Companilactobacillus allii: one gene and its partners. The protein of the gene in region 2 interacts with the protein of the main gene of each other region in a pairwise test. Links are inferred from orthologs where the notes say so. Each region holds a gene or a part of one and is shown on either strand. Other genes may lie near its edges.

Region 1 (3,036 bases), 550 kb from region 2 along the record:
TGATAGTGATATTTCTTTAACGGAATCATTAATAGTTCTAACTAATTCAGTCAAACTCTTTCCGGGGATTATCAAGTTATATTCTTCATCACTTGTTATATCGATCTTTCTTTGTGACAAACGGTGACTGTCAGTTGCGACCAAAGTCAATCCATCATTATTAATAATGAAATTAACACCTGTTAAAACTGGTCTACTCTCTTGATTTGATACAGCAATAACTGTTTGATTGACGACTTCTTTAAATAAGTCAGTAGGAAATATTAGTTGATTGTCAGTTTCAACCTCTGGTAAGTGAGGATAGTTATTTGCATCCAAACCGTTGATCGTAAATTCGGAAACTCCGGATGTAATTAATGTCTGATTATTATTTAATACTTCTAGTTCAAAATTGTCACCAGGAAGTTTCTTGATAATTTCGTTAAAGAATCTAGCTGGTAGAACTATTGAGCCAGTACTTTCGATAGTCAAATCATTGTCAGCATCATCTTGTGCAATGAAAGAAGTGATAGAAATATCGGAGTTACTTCCAGTAATTCTTAATCCTGATTCAGTTAGTTCTAATTTCATCCCAGTAAGTATTGGAATTGTAGTTTTTGTTGAAATTGCACGCTGGACATTAGTGGTTTGATTTACGAATTTTGAACGATCGATTGAAAATTTCATTTATGTAACTCCCTCTTTTAATTAATTAAGATATATATAGCAGTAGTAGTAGGTGCTGTTGATTCTGTGGATAACTATAGAAATGCTAAATGGCTGTTGAAAACTTCCTGTTATTAACACATGTGGAAAAGTATTAATAACTCAGAAAGTTTTCAACAAGTTAATTTCTCAGTTCATCCTTTAATTCATTGATGGCCATCTTTATGTCGTTATCACTAACAACTAACTCAGCTATTTTATCACATGAGTGCATGACTGTTGTGTGATCTTTACCACCGAATTCCATCCCAATTTGTGGCAATGAACGGTCTGTTAATTCTCGTGATAAATACATAGCTATTTGACGAGGAACAACGATTGTTTTGACACGTTTTTTACCTTTAAGATCATTAATAGATACATGATAATATTTGGCAACTTTATTTTGTATCTTAGCAATTGAAAGACCCTTTTTCTCTTTAGACAATTTGAATAATTTCAAAGCATCAGCTGCAATCGACTTAGTAATATCGGCATTTTTCAAGGTTGAGTATGCTTGAACACGGATCAATGCACCCTCCAGTTCACGGACGTTAGTATCAACTTGTTCCGCTATGTATGAAAGTGTGTCATTAGGAATTTCAAGGTGCTCGGCTTCTGCTTTATTACGTAAAATAGCGATCCTAGTTTCTAAGTCTGGTGCAGTAATGTCGACAGAAAGCCCCCATTTAAAGCGTGATACCAGTCTTTCTTGTAACTTTGGAATTTCGTTTGGCAAACGGTCAGATGTCATGACTATTTGTTTGCCGTTGTCGTGTAATTCATTGAAAGTATGGAAGAATTCTTCTTGAGTTCCCTCTTTTTCAGCGAAAAATTGAATATCATCTATTAATAGTAGATCGACATTTCGATATTCTTGACGGAAATCATCTTGAGTTCTGGTTTGAATTGAATTGATGAAGTCATTAGCGAAAGTTTCACTCGTGACATATTTAACCTTGGCACCGGGTTCAATCTTAATCATTTGATGACCAATTGCCTGCATCAAATGGGTTTTTCCAAGTCCCACACCACCGTAGATAAATAGTGGATTATAGATGACTCCGGGTTCTTCGGCAACTGCAAGTGCTGCTGCATGGGCCATTTGGTTTCCAGAGCCAGTAATAAATGAATCAAATGTGTATTTTGGATTTAAATGAGAATTGTGGAAAACATGACCTGATTTTTCAGAGTCATTATTATTTGTTTGTTTCGGAGCAATATTTTCAGGTTGCTCCTTTTTTGCATGCTCTTCTTGTGTTTCGATAATAGGATTTAATTCAATGCCATTAAACTTGTAAGAATATATGGCAACTTCTTCAGCGTAGTGACGTTCCCAATAGTCTTTGTGGAGTTCAGTTGGAACAGCAATGTGGATGTCGTTTCCTTCAATAAATAAAGGCTCAGCACTTCCAACCCAAGTGTTAAAGCTTACTGGAGTCAAATTTTCTTTGAGTTTTTGTTTAAAGTAATTCCAAAAGTCAGTCATTGAGGCGTCGGATGAATTATGTATGTTTTGCACAGATTTCCCCCCAATCTAATTTATTCTTAATTTTTCACGGAAAAAAGACAGTTTATATTTTATCATTCTATAAAAAAGTTTTCCACAGAACAGATGTTTAAATTTAATTATTTTAACAATGTGTTTATCAACAAGAAGACCGCTTGTGGATTATTGTGCACTTTTCGAGTTATTAACACAGTTATCCACAAAAAGCTTGATTAGAAACCCTTTAGGCTCAAAGGACTAAGTAACTTTACAACTTGAATTTTAAACCTGTGGATAACTAGTTCACAGCAAAAATTCTCGTTGGAAAAACTTGTTAAGGAAGTTGTGGACAAAAAATGTTGATAACTTAATCCACAAATTATCCACAGGACGTAATGTTTAAAAGTATTTTGCTAAAACTTCTACTAATGGAAAATTTGGTATTTAAATTGAAGCAAAAGCATGGTATTATATACGAGCAATTGTCTGAAGAAGTGAATTAAATTTATTAAAAGTATAAAAGTCAGGAGGTTTATTGAATGACTACAAAGAGAACATATCAACCTAAGAAGCGTCATCGTGAACGCGTCCATGGTTTCATGAAAAGAATGAGTACAAGTAATGGTCGCAGGGTTCTTGCAAGACGCCGCAAAAAGGGTAGAAAAGTATTATCAGCTTAGTTTTGAAGGATCACTAAATTTTGGTGGTCTTTTTTTATTATAAAAACAAGACTCAAGAGACTATGGTGACATATGAGAAAAAGTTATCGCATTAAAAAAGAAAATGAGTACCAATATGTCTATTCAAAGGGAAAGTCATGTGCAAATCGGAATTTTGTTTTGTATCAAATGCCAAAAACTGGC
Region 2 (2,909 bases):
TTAGGCTCACGTAATCTAGCAAAGCGTTTGATTTTCGTTATCTCTTCTGCCCCAAAGAAATCAGTCAATTGTTCCGATGCACTAACCATTTTACGTTTATTAATATCGATAATAACAAACGCACTAGTTAGATCGACCATTCGATTACCGTCCAAGTCATCTATCCAAAAGTCACGATAAAAGAAGTACTTATTGTAGCTAGTTGCACGAGTACTTACCTTCAATTTTTGACCCAAAGTAGGCATTTTCTTAATATCCATGTGATATTGTACAACAACCCATCCTAATCCTCTTTGTACCATCTCTGAGCTGTCAGAATCGGACTCATGGAGTTGTTTTTCTGATATTAGTAACATTGCATCTACAAGTGCCGAAAGACGCATGTCACCAGTTAAATTAGCGAAATAAAAAGGGAATTCTATTTCCTGTGAATAAATTTGTTCTGCCATTTTATTCTTCCTTTCCAATTCCGTGATATAAGTTATAAACAATTTGCTTACGCAAATCATTTTGGCTGGCTACTTCTTTAATAGCTCTATTTGGTTTCTCTCCAGATTGTATCAAGAGGTCGATTGAATTGATGATTTCAGAATCTGACATATCTTCAATTTCTTCGATTATTTTACCAGATAATATCAATACATACTCGCCTTTTGGATCATGGTCTTGATAGTATTCAATAGCTTGGTCGATCGTTCCACGTAAGAAAGCTTCGTGAATCTTAGTTAGTTCACGTGCCAAAGTTATCCTACGATCACCACCAAAGAACCTTTTCAGATCTTCAACAGTCTTAACCACACGATATGGTGACTCATAAATAATCGACGTTTCAACACGATTAGACAAGTTGTCTAATGCTTCTGTACGCTCTTTTCCCTTTCGGGGCAAAAATCCATAAAAATAAAATGGTTGTGGTTCTATTCCTGAGGCAATCAAAGCAGTCGTTGAAGCACTGGCGCCTGGAAGTGGAACAACTGCGATATCTGCCTCAATTGCTGCTTTAACAAGTTCTTTTCCCGGATCACTTATTGATGGAGTTCCAGCATCACTAACTTGGGCAATACTGACACCGGCATTCATTTTTTCAATAAGTTCAGGAATACGTTGTGCAGTATTATGTTCATGAAAACTGATCAAATCAGTTGTTATTTCAAAATGATTCAGTAAAAATTTGGTATTTCTAGTATCTTCAGCAGCGATTAAATCTGCATCCTGCAAAGTTTTAACAGCTCGAAAGGTCATATCTTCTAAGTTACCAATTGGAGTTGGCACTAAAAAAAGGCAGCCCTTCGAATTATTAACAAAACTCCTTTGTTCATTCATTCAAAATGCTCCCTTACTTATTTTTATTTGGTTTACTGTGATTTCCATAAATCACACCGAGACAAAATACACATTCTTCGTTTTCTTTACGGTGAGAACCATAAAATTGTTGGCACACGTGAAATCCTTTGTGATATAGCTTCTCTAGATTCAAGCGTGAAGTAGGCAATTCACTTTCATTGAAACTCTTATCTTCATAACCTAATTTTTCTAATTGTTTACGCAGATTATGATTCTCCATCTTAAGCTCTTCTTTTTCCTCTAGATCCTTAGACAATTGTTCTTTAAGCGAATCTATTTGTCCACTTAAATTACCTAGCTGATTAGAAATAGCCTCAAACTCCTCATATAGATCTTTTTCTGCCATTGTTTCACCTACTCACCCACAAATTTTAATGACAAGTCCTCTAAAATCGACTGAAACGAAACGTTACTTTTCCACATCTCTTCAGCCTTAAATAATTCATCCGAAAAAATAACTATTTGTTGAATATTCTTATTTGAAAGAACATCTTCCTTAATTAGAAGTGTCTCAAACACATTGTATCTAATTGATAATATATCACTAAACATCTGATTCATCATATCGAATACCAAATGTTGATGATCTTTATTGTCCACCAATGGCATTATATCAGTTTGAACATCAAGAAAACTATTTATTTTATTCTTATTGCATTCTTTCATCCATCCAGACAACGCCACAATGAGATTCTGATAAGTTTCCCCTGTTACTGATTGCAAAAATTTAATATCAGATACTTTCAACGCCACTTCAGCTTGCTCAGTTTTAAAGCCAAGTTTTACTAAAGCGTCTATTTCATCTTCGTTACTTTTATTTGATAAATGAAATATTTGTACACGTGATCTAATAGTTTGTAATAATTGCTTAGCTGAGTTTGTCAAAAAAATGATCAGTAAATTACCTTCTGGCTCCTCAATTGTCTTAAGCAAGTTATTACTGGCGGCATTAGTCATTTTCTCGGCTTCATCAATAATCAAAATCCTACGATTACCTTGAGTTGCTGTCATATTTACTTCTTTTTTAAAATACTTTATATCGTCAACACCGATACTTTGCTTGTCTGTTTTAATTTCAAGAACATCTGGATTATCCCCCATAGCAATCGTCTTGCAACGTTGACAGGTTTGATCAGGTAATCCATCTTGCAAATTTTCACAGAACTGTGTTTGGGCAAGCCAAATAGCAACTTGTTGACGTACTTTAGAAGAAGCATTATCTATCAAATAAGCATGTGAAAGTTTATTTGAATTAATAATTTTTTTGAATTCATTAATAACACGTGGTTGCTCTTCTAATATATTTTCCATTTTTTAAAATCTTACGAATTTATCCACAGGTAGGATAAAGCAAGTAGCTCCTCCAACTTCAACCTCAACTGGATCATTAATACCAGCTGCTTCTGGCAATGCAAATGTTGAGGTTACATATTGTGTTCTTGTGTGACAGGTCTTTTTAATAACTTCAAGTGCATCATCAACTTTGTCATCTTCAACTCCGATAATGAAAGTTGAATTTCCGGCTTTTAAGAATCCACCGGTCGAAGGAAGTCTAGTTGCTCTAA
Region 3 (3,061 bases), 550 kb from region 2 along the record:
AAGAATTCTTCCATACTTTCAATGAATTACACGACAACGGCAAACAAATAGTCATGACATCTGACCGTTTGCCAAACGAAATTCCAAAGTTACAAGAAAGACTGGTATCACGCTTTAAATGGGGGCTTTCTGTCGACATTACTGCACCAGACTTAGAAACTAGGATCGCTATTTTACGTAATAAAGCAGAAGCCGAGCACCTTGAAATTCCTAATGACACACTTTCATACATAGCGGAACAAGTTGATACTAACGTCCGTGAACTGGAGGGTGCATTGATCCGTGTTCAAGCATACTCAACCTTGAAAAATGCCGATATTACTAAGTCGATTGCAGCTGATGCTTTGAAATTATTCAAATTGTCTAAAGAGAAAAAGGGTCTTTCAATTGCTAAGATACAAAATAAAGTTGCCAAATATTATCATGTATCTATTAATGATCTTAAAGGTAAAAAACGTGTCAAAACAATCGTTGTTCCTCGTCAAATAGCTATGTATTTATCACGAGAATTAACAGACCGTTCATTGCCACAAATTGGGATGGAATTCGGTGGTAAAGATCACACAACAGTCATGCACTCATGTGATAAAATAGCTGAGTTAGTTGTTAGTGATAACGACATAAAGATGGCCATCAATGAATTAAAGGATGAACTGAGAAATTAACTTGTTGAAAACTTTCTGAGTTATTAATACTTTTCCACATGTGTTAATAACAGGAAGTTTTCAACAGCCATTTAGCATTTCTATAGTTATCCACAGAATCAACAGCACCTACTACTACTGCTATATATATCTTAATTAATTAAAAGAGGGAGTTACATAAATGAAATTTTCAATCGATCGTTCAAAATTCGTAAATCAAACCACTAATGTCCAGCGTGCAATTTCAACAAAAACTACAATTCCAATACTTACTGGGATGAAATTAGAACTAACTGAATCAGGATTAAGAATTACTGGAAGTAACTCCGATATTTCTATCACTTCTTTCATTGCACAAGATGATGCTGACAATGATTTGACTATCGAAAGTACTGGCTCAATAGTTCTACCAGCTAGATTCTTTAACGAAATTATCAAGAAACTTCCTGGTGACAATTTTGAACTAGAAGTATTAAATAATAATCAGACATTAATTACATCCGGAGTTTCCGAATTTACGATCAACGGTTTGGATGCAAATAACTATCCTCACTTACCAGAGGTTGAAACTGACAATCAACTAATATTTCCTACTGACTTATTTAAAGAAGTCGTCAATCAAACAGTTATTGCTGTATCAAATCAAGAGAGTAGACCAGTTTTAACAGGTGTTAATTTCATTATTAATAATGATGGATTGACTTTGGTCGCAACTGACAGTCACCGTTTGTCACAAAGAAAGATCGATATAACAAGTGATGAAGAATATAACTTGATAATCCCCGGAAAGAGTTTGACTGAATTAGTTAGAACTATTAATGATTCCGTTAAAGAAATATCACTATCAATATCTGAAAACCAAGTATTATTCAGTTTTGACAATGTCATGTTCTATTCACGACTACTAGATGGCCGCTATCCTGAAACTGATCGTTTGATTCCAGAAGACTCAAATACACGTTTAACTTTTGATACTAGTAATTTACTAGCTTCAGTTGAACGTGCTTCGCTACTTTCACATGAAAGTAGAAATAATGTTATCAAGCTTGAAATCAAGTCAGTAGACAAGAAGGCTACACTTTATGGAAATTCTCCAGAAGTAGGTACTGTTGAAGAAGTTCTTGATTTTGAAAATCTTGAAGGCGATGATTTGGATATTTCGTTTAATCCTGACTATCTAAAAGACGCTTTGAGATCATTTGGTAGTAATACAACAATTGAAATGAGTTTTACATCACCACTTCATCCATTCACATTGCGTCCAGTGGATGATAAAGACAATTTTGTACAGCTGATTACACCAGTTCGTACCTTCTAGATCACTTTTCGAATGAATTTAGCCCAGAACATTTCGTTCTGGGCTATTTTTTTACCATATTCCATTTTTAAGGCTTGATTTTTGCCATAAGAGTTTTTCTAGACTTTTTTAGTGGGTGGATACTGGAATTGTCAAAAATTGCTTAGAGGTGCTCTAAATTACGTTTAAGTTGTTTTTTGACTTAAAAACAACTATAATTACATTATGTCTTTAAATGGTATAAATCTAATAAATAGGGTGTTAATATGTCGAAAAAAATTAAAATTGATACTGAATTTATCACATTGGGTCAGCTACTTAAGGATGCTGGAATCATATCAACTGGTGGCCAAGCTAAGTGGTATTTAAGAGAGAATTCAGTAAGCCTTAATGGTGAGGCGGAAAATCGCCGTGGTAAAAAACTACGTACAGGCGATGTAGTTGTAGTTGATGATCAGAGTTTTGAAATCGAATAGTTGTATATAAAAGATCTCAGACTTAGAAACTATCGTAACTACGAGTCTTTAAATATTAGTTTTTCACCAAACATTAATGTGTTTTTGGGACATAATGCCCAAGGTAAAACAAATTTATTAGAGGCTATGTATTTTCTAGCTTTGACCAGAAGCCATCGAACGTCTAATGATAAGGATTTGATCAGATGGGGTAGTGATTTTTCAAGAATCTCTGGATTAGTGATCAAAGATAATACCAGTAAGTTAAAGTTAGATCTTGTCGTTAGTAAGTCAGGTAAAAAAGCAAAACTAAATAATATTGAACAACGTAAATTATCTAGTTACATAGGAAATTTGAACGTTGTTTTGTTTTCTCCGGAGGATTTATCGATTGTCAAAGGCAATCCTGGGATCCGCCGGAAATTTATTGATATGGAATTTGGTCAGATATCCAACCAGTACTTACAAACTGTGAGTCAGTTCCGCTCAGTTTTGAAGCAACGTAACGCATATTTGAAAAAACTTCAGCATCATCAATCTAAGGATTTAGTTTACTTAGAAGTTTTATCTGATCAATTGGCAGGGTATTGTGCTGAGGTTGTAAGAACTAGACTTGATTTTTTAGGAAAACTTCAAGGACATATTGAAAAGATCCATGATCAGAT

What was found.
Region 1: the proteins of BTM29_RS00305 (region 2) and dnaA interact in binary tests that used the Bacillus subtilis proteins (3 or more experiments, as listed by UniProt). The link is inferred for Companilactobacillus allii from one-to-one orthologs.
Region 3: the proteins of BTM29_RS00305 (region 2) and dnaN interact in binary tests that used the Bacillus subtilis proteins (3 or more experiments, as listed by UniProt). The link is inferred for Companilactobacillus allii from one-to-one orthologs.

The regions. Positions count from the first base shown.
Region 1 is NZ_CP019323.1:612,684-615,719, reverse strand. The notes cover bases 1-2,868. They hold dnaA (chromosomal replication initiator protein DnaA), read right to left. Parts: upstream 2,174-2,868; coding sequence 827-2,173; downstream 1-826. Other genes in these bases: rpmH (50S ribosomal protein L34), read left to right, coding at 2,713-2,853; dnaN (DNA polymerase III subunit beta), read right to left, coding at 1-666. Also shown: rnpA (ribonuclease P protein component), read left to right, coding at 2,926-3,036. UniProt on the Bacillus subtilis protein: Plays an essential role in the initiation and regulation of chromosomal replication. ATP-DnaA binds to the origin of replication (oriC) to initiate formation of the DNA replication initiation complex once per cell cycle.
Region 2 is NZ_CP019323.1:59,877-62,785, forward strand. The notes cover bases 14-2,754. They hold BTM29_RS00305 (initiation control protein YabA), read right to left. Parts: upstream 1,691-2,754; coding sequence 1,337-1,690; downstream 14-1,336. Other genes in these bases: BTM29_RS00295 (acyl-[acyl-carrier-protein] thioesterase), read right to left, coding at 14-449; rsmI (16S rRNA (cytidine(1402)-2'-O)-methyltransferase), read right to left, coding at 451-1,323; BTM29_RS00310 (AAA family ATPase), read right to left, coding at 1,699-2,655; BTM29_RS00315 (cyclic-di-AMP receptor), read right to left, coding at 2,659-2,754. Also shown: more of BTM29_RS00295, read right to left, coding at 1-13; more of BTM29_RS00315, read right to left, coding at 2,755-2,909. UniProt on the Bacillus subtilis protein: Involved in control of chromosome replication initiation. Inhibits the cooperative binding of DnaA to the oriC region. Thus negatively regulating initiation of chromosome replication.
Region 3 is NZ_CP019323.1:614,229-617,289, forward strand. The notes cover bases 1-2,893. They hold dnaN (DNA polymerase III subunit beta), read left to right. Parts: upstream 1-825; coding sequence 826-1,962; downstream 1,963-2,893. Other genes in these bases: dnaA (chromosomal replication initiator protein DnaA), read left to right, coding at 1-665; yaaA (S4 domain-containing protein YaaA), read left to right, coding at 2,208-2,417; recF (DNA replication/repair protein RecF), read left to right, coding at 2,418-2,893. Also shown: more of recF, read left to right, coding at 2,894-3,061. UniProt on the Bacillus subtilis protein: Confers DNA tethering and processivity to DNA polymerases and other proteins. Acts as a clamp, forming a ring around DNA (a reaction catalyzed by the clamp-loading complex) which diffuses in an ATP-independent manner freely and bidirectionally along dsDNA.